4 regions of the Ensifer sp. NM-2 genome follow, and region 4 is predicted to be linked to each of the others. Evidence: riboswitches for the same ligand, from Rfam matches in the RefSeq annotation. Region 4 holds a riboswitch; each other region holds the start of a gene.
The links. A riboswitch is a leader RNA that binds a small molecule or an ion and turns the genes downstream of it on or off. The one in region 4 is predicted to bind cobalamin.
Positions count from the first base shown of each region.

Region 1: it holds a riboswitch for cobalamin, as region 4 does, so the genes downstream of both, cobU (bifunctional adenosylcobinamide kinase/adenosylcobinamide-phosphate guanylyltransferase) here and metE (5-methyltetrahydropteroyltriglutamate--homocysteine S-methyltransferase) in region 4, are expected to answer to the same signal.
Region 2: it holds a riboswitch for cobalamin, as region 4 does, so the genes downstream of both, C6558_RS04090 (aromatic ring-hydroxylating dioxygenase subunit alpha) here and metE (5-methyltetrahydropteroyltriglutamate--homocysteine S-methyltransferase) in region 4, are expected to answer to the same signal.
Region 3: it holds a riboswitch for cobalamin, as region 4 does, so the genes downstream of both, C6558_RS09485 (DUF1636 domain-containing protein) here and metE (5-methyltetrahydropteroyltriglutamate--homocysteine S-methyltransferase) in region 4, are expected to answer to the same signal.

Region 1 is NZ_PVZR01000009.1:219,557-223,763, reverse strand. It holds gene C6558_RS19620 (adenylate/guanylate cyclase domain-containing protein) at 1-1,393, opposite strand, end outside; cobalamin riboswitch at 1,703-2,109, shown strand; gene cobU (bifunctional adenosylcobinamide kinase/adenosylcobinamide-phosphate guanylyltransferase) at 2,247-2,771, shown strand; gene cobW (cobalamin biosynthesis protein CobW) at 2,775-3,839, shown strand; gene cobN (cobaltochelatase subunit CobN) at 3,911-4,207, shown strand, end outside.
Region 2 is NZ_PVZR01000001.1:841,013-845,219, reverse strand. It holds gene C6558_RS04100 (glycoside hydrolase family 25 protein) at 1-323, shown strand, start outside; gene C6558_RS04095 (hybrid-cluster NAD(P)-dependent oxidoreductase) at 371-1,465, opposite strand; gene C6558_RS04090 (aromatic ring-hydroxylating dioxygenase subunit alpha) at 1,467-2,711, opposite strand; cobalamin riboswitch at 2,817-3,019, opposite strand; gene C6558_RS04085 (DUF6656 family protein) at 3,336-3,935, shown strand; gene C6558_RS04080 (L-threonylcarbamoyladenylate synthase) at 4,022-4,207, shown strand, end outside.
Region 3 is NZ_PVZR01000003.1:430,779-434,985, reverse strand. It holds gene C6558_RS09500 (iron ABC transporter permease) at 1-300, opposite strand, end outside; gene C6558_RS09495 (ABC transporter substrate-binding protein) at 376-1,329, opposite strand; gene C6558_RS09490 (ABC transporter ATP-binding protein) at 1,326-2,132, opposite strand; gene C6558_RS09485 (DUF1636 domain-containing protein) at 2,155-2,568, opposite strand; cobalamin riboswitch at 2,676-2,892, opposite strand; gene C6558_RS09480 (DUF1330 domain-containing protein) at 3,080-3,373, shown strand; partial or broken gene C6558_RS09475 (winged helix-turn-helix transcriptional regulator) at 3,663-4,137, opposite strand.
Region 4 is NZ_PVZR01000006.1:131,026-135,232, forward strand. It holds gene metE (5-methyltetrahydropteroyltriglutamate--homocysteine S-methyltransferase) at 1-1,774, opposite strand, end outside; cobalamin riboswitch at 1,872-2,092, opposite strand; gene C6558_RS14375 (hypothetical protein) at 2,130-2,423, opposite strand; gene C6558_RS14380 (LysR substrate-binding domain-containing protein) at 2,554-3,498, shown strand; gene C6558_RS14385 (aspartate/glutamate racemase family protein) at 3,456-4,193, opposite strand; gene C6558_RS14390 (ABC transporter permease) at 4,199-4,207, opposite strand, start outside.

The sequences.
Region 1 (4,207 bases), on a different contig from region 4:
CGGACAGGAGAGCGGCCGCCTGATAGGCGAGCGCTGTTTTGTGTTTCTGCGCGGTCCTTAGAAATTGTAGCGCCTTGGCTCTAGCTTCGATCCGCGAGATATCAAGCCGATAATGCCAACGCCACAGGTAGACGCGCGCGTAGACCATGGCGGCGGCGGCATAGGCTCGTCCATAGGCAGGATCGAGCGCAATCGCCTGCTCGAAAAAAGGCACTGCCTTTGCAAAATCTTCGGGGGTCGTGCGCCGGTGATGCTCCCAGCCGCGCAGGAACGCATCGAAGGCCGCCGGGACCGTCGTTTCCTTGCGTCCGAAGGCCATCTGCTCGTCAGGATTCAACCGAAGCGCAAGCGCGTCGGCAATGCCGCGCATCACTTCGTCCTGCAGCGCAAAGACATCGGAAAGTGAACCGTCGAACTTGCCGGCCCAAACGTGGCCGCCGCTGAGAGAATCTATGAGCTGAACATTGATCCGTAGCTGTTCTCCGGCACGCTGCACACTGCCTTCGAGGACGTATCGGACACCGAGTTCCTTGGACACCTGCCTGGGTGTCACCGCCCTGCCCTTGTAGGTGAAGGTCGAGTTACGCGCGATAACGAACAAGCCGGATACCTGAGCCAGCTCGGTGACAAGGCCATCGGTCATGCCATCGGCGAAATACTCCTGCCTGGGATCGTCGCTCACGTTGGCAAACGGAAGCACCGCGATCGACGGCTTGTCCGGCGCGGTCAGATTCGGTGGTTGTATCTGGACCGTTTCCACAGGCGACTCCCAGGGCCGCCACCAGGCCACGCCGGCAGCAGCGCCGAGCACGACAGCAGACGTAACGAGTGCCGCCCAGCGCTTCGCGTGGCGCCCAGCGACCTTTACGCTGCCGGGGCGGGCTTCGTTCAGCCCCAGCCGGTAAGTCCGCACCGGCTTTTCGATATGCTTCAGGCGTTGTTCGCCGAGAAAGACGAAGCCGACATCGAGGTGCTTCTCGACCTGGTCGTAGGCGGTGCCGGAGATGATGATCCCACCCGGTTCGGCGAGGCTCTGCAGGCGCTCGGCAATGATCACTCCATCGCCGTGAATGTCGTCGCCTTCAACGATGACGTCGCCAAGATTGATGCCGATGCGGAATTCCAGTCGACCCTGATCGGAGCCGCGGCTTTCGGATTTCGCGCGCTGAACCTCCACCGCACAACGGACCGCCTCGACGACACTCTGGAACTCGACCAATAACCCGTCGCCCATGGTCTTGATCAACCGCCCGCGATGTGCGGCAATCCTTTGTTCGAACAGGCCGTGCAGATCGGCCTGAAAGCGGGCACACGTACCCTCTTCGTCGGCTTGGGTGAGCAGTCCATAGCCGGAAACGTCGGCAATCATCACGGCGGTGAGCCTGCGTTCCATCTGCCTTCCGGATAATCGAAACGACTTTCGGCTACTCTATCGCAATATCTGACGTTGCTAAAATAAAGTTCAGTTGCCGTGGAGCGTCCGCTCCGACGTCGACTACAGCGCCGCGCGTCTTACTGGACGCGCAAAGGTCGCTGTAACACTTTGAATTGCTGCATGTTTTTATCCTTAGGTCGAATACCATCTAAGGATAAAAACATGCAGGAGTGGCCTTTGCGGCCTGCTGCCGGCAAATTGTCGCGCGCCGCATCTCGACGGGTGGCGTGTCGCACGCGTCGATTGACTTTGCGGCGCCCGCTTCCTAATCATCTGACGTTGGATGGTTTCCCCGGATCGTGGCGATGCGGGGGAATAATTGGGAATGTGACGGATGGACCCAAATCGGGCATCCTTATCGCAGCCGACCCCGCGACTGTAGAACGGTCAGGGTTCGCCATCGGGCTGATAGCCGGCTTCCTTTCGATTGCATGGGGCAATCGAAGGCGGTTTGGAATTCAGCCGGAAAAGCCACTGGCGTGGCTTCGTGATCAGCCGGGTTGGACGCCTCTTCTTCTACGAATCGTCCGCCTTTCACGAAACCAGAAAACGCCGGGAAGGTGAGGCGGGCCGTTCGGGCCCAAGCATCGGTCTTCGCGTGATCACGCGGGGCGCGATGTGGTGGGCTCGTGACGCCGTGAGCCAGGAGACCTGCCGTCCGACAGGGGCATTCCGCCCGAAGGGAAGCCCGCTTCCCACGCCATCACGGAGGTTGTCTTGGCTCATCGATCGTTTCCCGAACGCGCCGTCGGCGCGGTGAAATCCTGTTGCCGCTCGAATTCGCGACCAAGCGCGTGAGGCTGCAACGCACATGAGCATTTCCCATGCCGGGCCGGTTCTGGTCCTCGGCGGTGCCCGTTCCGGCAAATCCAGCTTTTCCGAAAGGCTCGTCGAAGCCTCCGGGCTCGGCATGCACTATGTCGCGACCGGCCGTGCCTGGGACGACGAGATGCGCGAGCGCATCGACCATCACCGGGCAAGGCGCGGCGAAGGCTGGACGACGCATGAAGAGCCGCTCGACCTCGTTTCGCTGCTGACGCGCATCGATGACGAGAACCGCGTGGTGCTCGTCGACTGCCTGACGCTGTGGGTCACCAACCTGATGATGGAAGGGCGCGACATGGCGGCAGAGTTCGCGGCCCTTGCCGCTTTCCTGCCGGAGGCGCGGGCGCGCCTCATCCTTGTTTCCAACGAAGTCGGCCTCGGCATCGTGCCCGAGAACCGCATGGTCCGCGATTTCCGCGACCATGCCGGCCGGCTTCACCAGATCGTTGCGGAGAAATCCGCGGAAGTTTACTTTGTCGCGGCCGGATTGCCGCTGAAAATGAAGGGTTGATCCATGACCACTGCCAGAGCCAACCAGGGCAAGATCCCGGCGACCGTCATCACCGGCTTCCTCGGTGCCGGCAAGACGACGATGATCCGCAATCTGCTGCAGAACGCCGATGGCAAGCGCATTGCGCTCATCATCAACGAGTTCGGCGATCTCGGCGTCGACGGCGACGTGCTGAAGGGCTGCGGCGCAGAAGCCTGCTCGGAAGACGATATCATTGAGCTTACCAATGGCTGCATCTGCTGCACGGTTGCCGATGATTTCATCCCGACCATGACCAAGCTGCTCGAGCGCGAAAATCGTCCTGACCATATCATCATTGAAACCTCGGGCCTCGCTTTGCCGCAGCCGCTGATCGCCGCCTTCAACTGGCCTGATATCCGCAGCGAAGTCACCGTCGATGGCGTCGTCACCGTGGTCGACAGTGCCGCCGTTGCCGCCGGCCGTTTTGCCGACGACCATGACAAGGTCGATGCGTTGCGTGTCGAGGACGACAATCTCGACCACGAAAGCCCGATCGAGGAACTGTTCGAGGACCAGTTGACCGCCGCCGACCTGATCGTGCTCAACAAGACCGATCTGATCGACGCCTCCGGCCTCAAGGCCGTGCGCGACGAGGTCGCTTCGCGCACTAACCGCAAGCCAACAATGATCGAGGCGAAGAACGGCGAAGTTGCCGCTGCCATCCTGCTCGGCCTCGGCGTCGGCACGGAAAGCGATATCGCCAACCGCAAGTCTCACCACGAGATGGAACATGAGGCCGGCGAGGAGCACTCTCATGACGAGTTCGACAGCTTCGTCGTCGAGCTCGGCGCGATTGCCGATCCGGCAGGTTTCATCGATCGCCTCAAGGGCGTGATATCAGAGCATGACGTGCTGCGCCTCAAGGGCTTTGCCGACGTGCCCGGCAAGCCGATGCGCCTGCTGATCCAGGCCGTTGGCGCCCGCATCGACCAGTATTACGACCGTGCCTGGGCGGCTGGCGAGAAGCGCGGTACGCGCCTCGTCGTCATCGGCCTGCACGACATGGACGAAGCTGCGGTGCGCGCCGCCATCACCGCACTCGCCTAACTCCTTGAAGCAACGCAATTCCAGGAAAGCCATTTCACGCTTTTCCTGGAATTGCTCGAACGGACAGAAACATGCATCTGCTTCTCGCCCAGAAAGGAACGATCGCCGACGGCAACGAGGCGATCGACCTGGGGCAAACGCCGGCCGACGTGCTTTTCCTGTCGGCCGCCGACACCGAGCTTTCGTCGATCGCGGCGGCCCATGGCCGGCGCGACGGGGAGCTGAGCCTGCGCATCGCCAGCCTGATGAACCTGATGCACCCGATGTCGGTCGACACCTATGTCGAGCGCACGGCAAGGCATGCAAAACTCATCGTGGTCAGGCCGCTCGGTGGCGCCAGCTATTTCCGTTATGTGCTGGAAGCATTG
Region 2 (4,207 bases), on a different contig from region 4:
CCTATCGTGTGCCCGGTACACTTGACGACATCGACGTCAATGTCGCGGCTATGAGCAGCGCCACCTTGCGACCGATCTGGGCCGGCGGCGCCCTGTTGCCGGAAAAGGCACTGCCGCTCGTTCTCATTGCCAGAGCCGACGACGGGGTCGGCGCCGCCAGCGCTGCCCAGGCGACGGCGAAAATCGAAAGCCAGCCGTTGCTTATCAGCCGCGCCGAAGCTGCCAGCGCCGCCGGCGAAGGCGTCGACATGATGGCGACCGGGTCGATCGATTTCGGTCGGCACGACCGCGCCGTGCGGCTGGCGGCCGCGGCCAGCCGCTGACGGGTCGGTCGCGGAAAGAACACGCTCCCCGCGACCATCAAGCATTGTCAGGCTTCGATCTGTACATCTCCAAGCGGCCGCGAGCAGCAGGCGAGGATGTAGCCCTCATCGATTTCGTCGTCGAGAATACCTCCGTTGTGGTTCATCTCGACCTCGCCGGCGACTTTCATCACCCGGCACGTACCGCAGATGCCGCCTTCACAGGCCGCACCGATCCTGACGCCGTTGGCCCGCGCCGCCTGCAGGATCGTCTGGCCGGGCTTGGCCTCGATCTCCTTGCCGCTCATGGTGAAGACCACCTTGGCGCCTTGCGCTTCGGCGTCGGCTGCCGCCCCTGCCCTGACTGCTATCTCCTCGGCTGCCGGTGCTGCCGCCGGCTGGAAGCTTTCCTCGTGATAGCGGCTCATGTCGAAACCGGCCGCCTTCAGCAACTCGCGCACGCCGCGCATGAACGGCTCCGGACCGCAGCAAAACACTGTGCGCTCCATGAAGTCGGGTGCAAGCAGCGGCAGCTTGGCGCCGTCGATGCGGCCGCGCAGCCCGTGCCATCCGTGCCTTGACTCATGCCCCTCGACCACGAAGCCGAGGTTTAGCCCGGACATCTGGCGCGCCAGCACTTCCAGTTCCGAGCGGAACAGAAGGTCGTCTGGCCGGCGGGCGCAGGAAATGAAGGTGACGTCGGTCTCGGGAACGTAGTCCGCCATCCAGCGCGTCATCGACATCATCGGCGTGACGCCGGAGCCTGCCGATATGAAGAGATATTTTTCGCCGGGATGGCGCACGAAGCTGAAATCGCCGAGCGGACCGAACGCCTTCAGCCGCATGCCGGGCTTCAGGTGATCGAACATCCAGCGCGTGCCGATGCTATCGGCTTGCGCCTTGACGGTGACGGCGATCGACAACGGCCGGGAGGGCGTCGACGACAGCGTGTAGGTGCGCATGACCGGCTCGTCGGCGACCGGCAGCTCGAGCGTGACGAACTGCCCAGGCAGATAGCGGAACCAGGCCGGCTTTTCCGCCCGGAAGGTAAAGGTCATCACATCGGCGGTCTCGATCACGGCCGATGTGCATTCGAGCATGTTCTGCCTGTCGATCCAGACATGAAGCTCGTCGAAATGATGGAACGAGGATGCCATCTGCATGTCAGGCGACCCGGGAAAGCGGAGCAGCCTCGCCCTGCAGGCGCTGTTCCATGAACTTGCAATACCACTCGACGAACTGCATCACGCCGCCTTCGTGTTCGGGCGAATAGGGGCCTGACTGGTAGGCCGGCGAGCGAATACCAAAGGCGTTCTCCTCGACGATCTGGCGGTCCTGATCGTTGGTCTCGGTCCAGACATGCGTCAGTTGCTCGAGATTGTAGTCGACGCCTTCAACCGCGTCCTTGTTGACCAGCCACTTGGTCGTCACCTGCGTCAGCTCCGGGCCGAGCGGCAGGACGCGGAAGGTGATGGCGTGGTCGGCCAGCACATGGTTCCAGGTCGAGGGATAATGGAAGAGCAGGAGCGTGCCGATATGCTTCTGGCTAACGTCTGCCGACAGTTGCCGCCGCACGGCGCGGGCGCCGGACATGGTGTAGCTCTCGGCGTCGTCGATCAACGGCATGCGCGCCGAGCGGAACTGGCCGGTCTCGGACATCCGGAACTCGCTCGGCAGTCCGGCTGCTTCGCATTTCGCCCAATGCGCGGCAATGACGGGATCATCCTTGGCGCCCTGCACACCGGTCGCCGTCGGCGCTTCGGGATAGGTGCGGCAAAGTTCGGGGTGGTTGGCGGCACAATGGTAGCACTCCCGGTTGTTTTCCCAGACGAGTTTCCAGTTGCCCTTTTCGATGATCGTGCTTTCGAAGGCGACCTTGGTTTCACCCAGGCGGTGCGGCGCAAGATAGGGCGCGACCATGTCGCGGAACGGGCCGAAATCCATCGGCTGCTCGGACAGGTTGATGAAGATGTAACCGCCGACGGTCTCGCAGTGGATCGGCTTCAGGCCGTGGGCCGCCTTGTCGAAATCCTCGCCCATCTGGCGGGCAAAGAGCAGCGCGCCGTCGAGCTCATAGGTCCATTGGTGATAGGGACAGACGAGCTTGGCCGAAGAGCCCTTGTGCTGCGCGCAGACGCGAGAACCGCGATGACGGCAGGAATTGTGCAGGGCGCGGATCGTGCCCTGTCGGTCGCGAACGATAATGACAGGATAATCGCCGACCTGGACGGTGAAATAGTTACCGGCACGCGGGATCTCGCAGTCGTGGCCGATGAACAACCAGTCCTTGTACCAGATGCTTTCGAGATCCTGCCTGTAGTAGTCGGGGTCGATGTAGAAGGCCCGGTCGAGGCTGTAGCCGTCGCGTCGACCCTTCAGCTTGCGGAGCATATCGCCCTTGATGTCCATGTCCTGTCCTCGTTCGCCTTGTTTCGGAGAGGCAGGACTGGAACCCGCACGGGCGCATTGCCTGTGCGATGACGGCTCCGATCCGGCTGCCCGCCGCAACCCGTTACGGTCTGTTCGCGTCAAGGCTGGTTTCCGGGCTCAGGAGCCGTCCGCAAGGACCAGCCCGGCGCCTTCCCGGACGGAACCGTCCAGTGGCTTTGTGCCGTGGCTTTCGCTCCACCACCGTTGCGGGGGCAGCGCCGGGTTTTGACCGGCTTCCCAATTCTCCGCCTTCCCTAAAAGACAGCACCTTGAGTAGGCATATCTAATCGCGGAAGCCATCGTCGTAGCTGCCGATTAACGACATCCGATTCCAGAAAGACGACACAGCACATCAAGCGCACCAAACGCCCTGTGATTGATCATTTTTCATTGTAAACAATAGGATAGCTCAAGGATTGAGCAATTGTCGCTTTTTCCGGCAAGGCTTGCGAGAAAGCGCGGATCCTTCGCCATTTTGCGACATGTCTTCCCGTGACGCGGGGCAAGGCCCACCGACGCGAGTGAAATCTTCCATTAACCATAATGCATTAGCGTCGCCTGACGGAGAAACCGGCCGAACCGGCAAACAGCGCATTGAAGTTCATGGCAAAGCTCAAATACTACGACGCCGCAGCCGAGAAGCTGCCAACGATCGCTCCGAAGACAGCGGTCCACACCGAGTTCCTGCGCACCGGCCGCATAGAAAGGCGTCAATGGTCGCAGCGCGAGCGGCGTTATCTGAGCTATGACGAGGTTGCCGAGCGCACCGCCCACAAGCTGACGACCGCCGGCGAAACGACGCACAAGCGGATGAACGGCTTCCATACCTCGATCCAGTTTCCCAAGATGATCTTCCACCGCACGCTCACCGGTCGGCCGCATCTCGGCTATTGCCATGTCACGGCGGCGAGAACACATCTCGCCCCGTCCAAGGACGTCACCTGGTCGTTCTATTTCGCCAACTTCTTCTGTGACCTCGGCGACGAGAAACACTTCTTCGAACGCATCCAGACCGGCTATTCCCGAATGTACTTCGCCGTTGCCATCGAGCCCGATGCGCCAGAGGGGCAGATGACCATCAATCGCAGCGTTCGCGACAACGGGCTGCTCTTTCGTACCGACGACCCGAAAGTCGCGCTCAAGAACGTGCTGATGCTCGGCGCGCGCGACGAGGCATTGAAGCGCATCATTCGCAGCCTCTGAAGCGCAGACCCGGTTGCCTGAAGAAAATCGTTCTGTTTTCACCGTGGCTCCTTTAAGGAAGCCTCGGAAAGGGAAACGGAAGCGACATGGCCGAAATCATCGATACACGGACCGAGCCGGAACGGGCGATCGAGCGTGCCTGTGCGGTGCTTGCCGAAGGCGAGCCCGTCGCGATTCCGACCGAGACGGTCTACGGCCTGGCAGCGGACGCCACCAATCCCGATGCGATCAGCCGTATTTATGAGATGAAGGGGCGTCCACGCTTCAACCCA
Region 3 (4,207 bases), on a different contig from region 4:
CACACCGAGCAGATGCGGATCGGCAAGCGGATTGCGGGTAACCGCCTGCAGCACGGCGCCGGTCAAGGCCAGCCCGGCTCCAACCAGCCCGGCAAGCACGACACGCGGCAGGCGCACGTCCCAGACAATGCTTTCGCGCCCCGCCGACCAGACGACGTCGACGCTGCCGGGCGACAGCTTCGAGGCGATGATCGACCAGACGGTCGAGACCGGGATGGGCGCTGAACCCCATGAGACGGCGGCAGTGATCGTCAGGCACAGCAACAGCAGCGCCGCGAGAATGGCGGTCGTGGTTTTCACAGTCCGTCCCTGGTCAATTATTGGAATGGAAAGGCGGGAGCATGCGAAACGGCATGCTCCCGCAGGCCGCCTCGGTTACATCGCCTGCCCGTGAAAGGCCCTGGCAAGGCGCGCAATGGCATCGATGTTGCGTGGACCCGGTGTCGCCTCGACATAATCGAGCACGACGAAGCGGTCATTCCTGACGGCATCGATGTTCTTGAAGGCGGGGTTGCTCTTCATGAAGGCGATCTTCTGCTCGGCGGTGACCTCGCCATAGTTGACGATCACCACCACCTCAGGGTTCTTGTCGATCACCGGCTCCCAGGAAATCTCGGTCCAGCTCTTCTCGATGTCGTCCATGACGTTGACGCCGCCCGCCGCCTCGATCATTGCCGTCGGGATACCGAACCGGCCTGACGTGAACGGCTTCTCCTCGCCGGAATCATAGACGAAGACGCGGGTCGGGCGTTCGATGCCGCCGGTGTCTGCAGTGATCTTGTCGAGATCGCGGCGATAACCGTCGACCAGCGCCTGCGCCCGATCCTCGACGCCGAAGATGCGGCCGAGATTGAGGATATCGACGAACATGTCGTCCATGACAGGCTTGCCCTTGGCCATGACGTGAATGCAGGATTCGGTCAGCTCATAGACGTTGATCTTGAAGGGTTCGAGCGTTTCCGGCGTCACCTCGCCCCCGACCTTCATGCCGTAGTTCCAGCCGGCGAAGTAGAAGTCGGCGTCGGCATTGAGCAGCACTTCCTTGGTCGGATATTTTTCCGAAAGCTCCGGCAGCGCCTTGACGCCTTCGCGCAGCTTTTCGTCCAGCGTCTTCCAGCCGGATACGCCGGTATAGCCGACCATGCGGTCCTGCAATTTCAGAGCCAGCATCATTTCAGTGAGGTTGACGTCGTTGGAAACGGCGCGCTTCGGTGCTGAATCGAAGGTCACCTCGCGGTTGCAGCTCTTGACGGTCACGGGATAGGCGAGCGCCGGCGTTGCCGCCAGAACCAGCAGGGCAAAGGCGGAATGGGCAATGAAGGTCTTCATGAAATCAGTTCCTGTCGAGCAAGTGAAAAGGAAAAGCGTGCGCCGCTCGAAACGGCATTGTTGTGGGCAGTGGCGGTGACGCCGAAGGCGGCGGAAAGCGCTTGTGGGTTGAGCACGTCTTCGGGCGGGCCGAAGGCCGTCATGCGTCCCTCCGTCAGGATCGCCACATCGGTCGCGAACTCGGCTGCCAGGTTGATGTCGTGCAGCGTGGTGACGATCGTCAGCTGCAGCGTCTGCAACAACTCGAGAATTTCGAGCTGGTGGCGGATATCGAGATGGTTTGTCGGCTCGTCGAGAATGATGATGCGCGGCTGCTGGGCAAGCGCCCGGGCGATCAGCACCCGCTGCTTCTCGCCGCCCGAAAGCGTCGCGAATTGCCGCCCGGCAAGGTGGGTGAGATCGAGATGCTCGAGCGCGTGCGCAACCGTCTCGCGGTCCCTCGCGGTCCAGCCGCTCATGCCCTCACGCCGGGGGATGCGGCCCATCATCACCACGTCGCGCACGCTGAAGGGAAAGTCGCTCGGCATTTCCTGCAGCACGACGGCAATGATCTTTGCCGCCTCGCGCGCCGTCATCGCCCAGATGTCGACGCCATCGACCTCGATTGCGCCCGCTATCGGCTGGGCCGAGCGATAGAGGCAGCGCAGCAGCGAGGTCTTGCCGGCACCGTTCGGCCCGAGAATGGCAAGCCGGCTGCCGGGCGCAATGGCAAAGTCGATCTCGCGGACCAGCCGCAGGTCCGGGCGCGGTCCCCAATCCAGGGCGTGGACCCGAAGCCCGGCCCCTGTCGCGGTGCAGCTCATCGGCTCGTCCCTCCCCGCGCCATCATTGGAAATGCCAGCCGATGTCTTCGGAGACCAGCATCGCTGCCGGGATGCGCGCCAGCGTCTTGCCGTTGAGCCCGCGCGGCCTCTCGGCCGCCCGCGTCATGCCATCGCCCCTTCCGGCATAGGTGGTCGCGAACGAGACGAGATCATCGATATCCTCCTCGGGCGAGATATCGCCAAAGAGGTAGGTCGCCTTGCCGGTTGCCTGGAAAGCGATGGTGCAAGGCCTGGTACACGCGGCCATGCAGACCGTCCCAGTAATGGAGAAATCCCGGTCGAGCGGCTCGCCGAGCGCGGCAATACTGCGGTTCAGCCGCTGGATCAGATCCGCTCCCGGACGGCATGGGCCGCCGGTGAAACGGCAATCGGTGCAGACCGTTATCGTGTGCTGTCGGGAAACCGGATTGGCCATGTCTCTTCTCCTCCGGATTGGTCCGGAGAGAATGTGGCAACGCGGCATGATGACGGATGACCGTCGCGCAAAAACCAGTTCTTTTCCATCGGAACACCCCGTCCGTTGTGGTTGATCGGTTCGATGGCAGGTCTCCTGGCTCGCGGGTCGCGGCGCATCCACGTCTTCCCGGCTGATCGCCAGTGACATGGTGTGAATGCGCTTTCCGCTCACAGTTGCGGGGGCAGCCACGGTTTCGGCCCCATTTGGGTCGTCCGCTCCGTGTTCCCTTTTCAGCCGCTTCCGCATTGTCGCGGTTGCAGCACCATCAAAGCCTTCGTCGCACACTTCGGCGGAGGTGACAACCGCCGCGACAGCACGGCCTTGGCCTATCAACATGTCGCATTTTTTCATGCGCATTTGTTATGTGATAACATAACATTATTCAACACAAAAATATGTTGACCAACTCGCCCGCACCGACCAACGGGCGTATCCTTCGATGGCGCCTGTGTGGAAAAGGAGATCTGCCATGGCCGCCTATCTGATTGCGGATGTCGAGGTCACCGATGCCGCGGCCTTTGAAGAATACATACGGGAAGTGCCGGCAACGGAGGCGCGCTATGGTGGCCGATATTTGGGGCGCGGTGGCGCTACCCGGGTGCTCGAGGGAGACTGGGAGCCGCACCGGCTCGTCATTGTCGAGTTCCCGGACATGCACTCCTTGCTCGAGTGGTACAACTCGCCGGCGTATCAACGCCTCAAGGCGATCCGAGAGCGCTGCGCCAAGACGCGGATCATGACGCTGGAAGGCGTTGCCACCTAAGCAGTCGGGCCGTCATTGTTCCAGCAGCTTCCGACGTTTACCGCAAAGGTGCGGCATTGGCATATCAACATGCGGCATATTTTCATATTCATCTGTTATGTAATATCATAATACAACACAAGCTAACGAATGATGCCTGCGACGCACATTGGCAGAGCACTTCTCACGCCATCAGGACGATCGATCGCGACTGTCAACCGGACCTATTAATCTGGCATCAGCGTTTGCCGGCGACGGTCATAAGACATTGCTCGACCAACGGACCGGCAACTCTGTGCTGGAAGCGATTTCAAGAGGCGTTGTCAGGCGATACTTCATCTGCCTGGGGTGCCTCATTCCGGTGCGGCGATACGAATGGGACGTGTCCCGACTGGAGCGCCGGTCGCCCGGTCGATGGTGACGGGATCGATCTCCGTTCCGGTCTCGGCGTCGAAGAACCGGGTTACCTCGCCCCCGCCGCGATGCTTGCGTCCCCACGCGCCGATGGCAAACAGAACCGGCAGGAAGTCTTGGCCAGCTTCGGTCAGGACATATTCGTCTCGTGGCGGACGATCGGAATAGCGGCGTTTCTCCAGCAGCCCCTCCTCCGTCAGCGCTGAAAGCCGCCCCGTCAGCATCGTCGGCGCGATACCAAGACTTTTGCGGAAATCATCGAAGCGGGTCAGGCCCGCATGGGCATCTCGCATGATCAGCATGCTCCAGGCATCCCCCACAAGCGCAAGGCTCCTGGCGATCAGGCATGGCTGGCTCGACAGATTTCTCATGTTAGTATCTTTTTGATAGTGACTAACTACTAATTTAATAGTAACTGAATGTTCAGCGATATTCCATGAT
Region 4 (4,207 bases):
TCGACCGGGGCAGGTCGTCGCGCACGAACGACCATTGCAGCATCGTCACCGGGCCGGTGAGCATGCCCTTCATCGGCTTGTCCGTCAGCGACTGCGCATAGGTTGCCCAATCGACCGTCATCGGGTTCGGGCGCGAGACATCGCCGAAGATGATCGGCGGGCGTACGTAGCGCGAGCCGTAGCTCTGCACCCAACCGCTCTGAGTGAACCCATAGCCGGAGAGCTGCTCGCCGAAATACTGCACCATGTCGTTGCGCTCGAATTCGCCGTGCACCAGCACCTCGATGCCGATTTCCTCCTGCCAGCGCACGGCCTTCTCCGTCTCCTGGCGCAGGTAGGCGAGGTAGTCGACATAGCTGAGCTCGCCCTTGGCATGCAGCGATCGTGCCTGGCGCACCTCTGACGTCTGCGGGAAGGAGCCGATCGTCGTCGTCGGGAAGAGCGGCAGTGCCAGCCTGTCTTCCTGCCGCCGCCGGCGCGTTGCAAAACTCGATTGACGGCGGCTGTCTGCTGCCGTCAGGTTCTTCAAGCGTCCGGCAACGAGTGGATCGTGGACCTTGAGCGAGGTCAGCCGTGCCTCGACCGCAGCAATCGATTTTGCAAAGACCTGCTCGGGATTGGCCAGGCCCGGCTCGAATGCGCGGGCAAGCAGGCTGAGTTCGTCCAGCTTCTGCAGGGCGAAGGCAAGCCAGGAGACGAGCTCCGGATCGAGCGCTCGTTCGAGATCGAGGTCGATTGGCACATGCAGCAGCGAGCACGATGGTGCAAGCTCGATACGATCGCGGCCATGCGCCTCGATCAACGGCTGCAGCCGGCGGAAGAGGCCGGCAAGATCGGTACGCCACACATTGCGGCCATCGACGACGCCGAGCGACAGCACAAGCTGTGCCGGTACCGTCTGAAGTAGCAAGTCGAGCTGTTGCGGCGCCCGCACGAGGTCGACATGCAGCCCGGCAACCGGCAGCGAAAGGGCTGTCGGCATGTTGTCACTGACCGCGCCGAAATAGGTCGCGAGCATGATTTTCAACTGCGGAAGTTCCGAGGCGAACGTCTGGTAGGTCAGCGCCAGCGCCTGGCGTTCCCGCTCAGTGAGATCGAGCACCAGGCATGGCTCGTCGATCTGCACCCATTCGACGCCGGCTTCCCCAAGCTCGGTGAGAAGCTTCGTATAAACAGGCAGCAGCCGCTCGATCAGATTGATGGTGTCGAATCCGCCGGCAAGCGCCTTGCCCAGTTTCAGGAAGGTGACGGGGCCGAGGACGACAGGGCGGGTGACATGCCCGAGCGCCTTGGCTTCGAGGAAGGCGTCAAGCGGCGCATTGCTCGTCAGCTCGAAGCGCTGATCCTCCGCGAATTCCGGAACCATGTAGTGGTAGTTCGTGTCGAACCACTTGGTCATCTCCAGCGCCTGGTTGCCCCCGTCGGGCCCGCCATGCGTGCAACCGGACGCGCAGGCGGCAGTCGTCGAACCGCGCGCCATGGCGAAATAGGCGTCGAGGTCGACCGGGCCGCCCTTCCAGCCATAGGCCGGTGGCACCGCACCAACCAGCACTGATGTGTCGAGAACCTGGTCGTAAAGCGAGAAGTCGTTCGATGGAATGATCTGGATCCCACGCGCCTTTTGCGCGGCCCAGTTTTCGGCCCGCAGCCTGGCGGCGACGTCGAGCAGGTCCTGTCTCTCGATCTTGCCGGCCCAATAACGCTCCAGCGCGAACTTCAGTTCACGGTGGCTGCCGATACGTGGAAAGCCGAGATTGGCTGTCTTGATGGTCATTTCCTTACCCCGAAGGTTGTGGGCAAGGCTTTGAATGCGACGCATCCACGACCGAGACTGGCTCGCTCGTCAAGGCGACACATCGGACACCCCGCCCGTGGACGTTATCTATCGCGGCAGGTCTCCTGGCTTGCGGGTCAACACGAACCGTCCCGTCTTCCCGAGGCGTCTCCCTCAGTGACATCATTGGACGACCGCTCGCCGCTTACAGTTGCGGGGGCAGCTCCGGCATGAGCGCCTTGCAGCGCCGCACCGAATTCCCTCTTAGCTCCGGCCTGTCGTCAGACGAGCCGCAGAACCACGTTGTTCGACAATGCCCCGCAAAGTCGACGGCGTCAATCGTATAAAGAAATGTTTATGTCTTTATTTTCTCCATTCGGCCGAGGTCGAAAGCTTGTCGCGAGGGCGGCGACGCGACTTCATCATTTGGCGTCTGCGGCGAAAGGGCACCGCCCGGATCAGAGCCCGCTACGTGCTGCCACGGATCAGCAACATCGCCCGCGCGCGCCCGGATGCTGTCATTGTCTCGCGTCAGGCCGATGTCCCTCAGTTGGAACTCGCTGAATGTATCGATGGTCGTCGTGGCGTCGGCAGCTCTCTTGGCCGAAGTCCAGACGTGGAGGATGATCGATCGCAGTGCGCTAAGCATTGCTAACCCCTTCAGTTCTGTGGTGATGTGTTCGCGAGAAAATTGAGGATTTTGGTGGTTTCGCGCAAAGCGATTTCTCGCATGCTGCCATAAAGAATGCTTATCTCACTTCATGAGCAAGATTCCCCCCATGAGTGCGGTGCGCGCGTTCGAGGCCGCAGCCAGGCACTTGAGTTTCACCCGCGCGGCGCAGGAGCTCGGCATGACGCAAGCCGCTGTCAGCTATCAAATCCGACTGCTGGAGGACCGCACCGGCACGCCGCTGTTTGTCCGTCTGCCGCGGGAAGTGCGCTTGACGGCTGCCGGACGGCAGCTTGCGCCGAAGGTGACCGAGGCGCTCGATCTACTGGGTACGGCGTTCTCCGAGATTGCCGACAAGACCGAGCATCACCTGCACATCTCGGTACTGCCAACCGTCGTCTCAAGTTGGCTTGGTTCCAGGCTCGCCTCGTTTCAGACAGCCCATCCAAACATCAGCATTCGCGTGCACATGTCCACGGAGCTGATCGACTTCAAGCGCGATGCGATTGATCTCGTGGTGCGCAGCGGCAACGGCGACTGGTCGGGCAATGAAGTGTTTCCTCTTTTCCCGATCGAATACATGCCCGTCTGTACGCCGACGTTCCTGGAAAAACATCAGCTGAAGGATCCGGCCGACGTTCTCACGGTGAGGCGCTTCGGCAACGCCAGCTGGTGGCGGCGCTGGATGACCGAAGCGGGCGTGGAACCGCCGGCCAGCAATGGCACTGAGCTGATCTTCGACGTCCAGGCAATGGATGTGGCCACCACATTGCTCGATCATGGCATTGCCATGGTCGTCTCCACCTTTGTGATTGAGGAGCTTCGCAGCGGAAAACTCGTCCGGCCGTTCAACCATGTGGTCAGGGATGGCCGTGCCTATTGGCTGGTCTATCCGCAAAGCCACCGGCGGCAGAACAAGATCCAGGTGTTTCGCGAGTGGATCATTGCCGAAGCCGCCACATCGAACGCGCAGCTGGCCGCCGTGGCCGGAGAGCTTCCCTCGGTACGGTCTCAAGCCGAGATCGGTGCGAGCGCGCTCATAAGACCTGAATAAGATTTGCTGAGCGGCGGAGCATAGGAGCCGCGCTTGCTGGTCGTCAGTCCTTGCGACACCAACGCCTCGGCCTGCTTGACGGCTGCCGATACGCCATCAATGACCGGAACGCCGTATTCGGCTTGAAGTGCGCGCGCAAGATCGGCCATCCCGGCGCAGCCAAGCACGATCGCCTCGGCGCCGTCCTCAACGAGCGCCAGCTCGATTTCGCATCGCAGCTTCGCCAACGCGGGCGAAGCCTTGTCCTCAAGCTGCAGCACCGGGATGTCCGCAGCGCGAACCTTCGTCCGGGCACTCATCCCATAGCGTATGACCAGGTTCTCGATAAGCACACGCGACCGCTCGAGTGTGGTTACGACGGTGAAACGCTGAGCAAGCATGGCGGCCGTCGCCACAGCGGATTCGCAAAGCCCGACCACGGGGATGCGGGCAAGCGCGCGGGCTGCTTCCAGACCAGTATCGTCGAAGCATGCGATGACGGCGGCGTTGGCGCCTGCCGCTTCGCCGTCCCGGATTTCGGTGAGCACGCCCGGAAGCGCGATCGCGCCATCATAGTGGCCTTCGATCGAAGCCGGTCCGGACTTGGACGTCCTCGCGATGATCTCCGTGTTCGGGCCCGCGACGGCGCGGGCTGCGGCCGCCGCCTTCTCGGTCATGGATAGGGTGGTGTTCGGATTGACGATCAGAATGCGCATCGAACCTAGCTCAT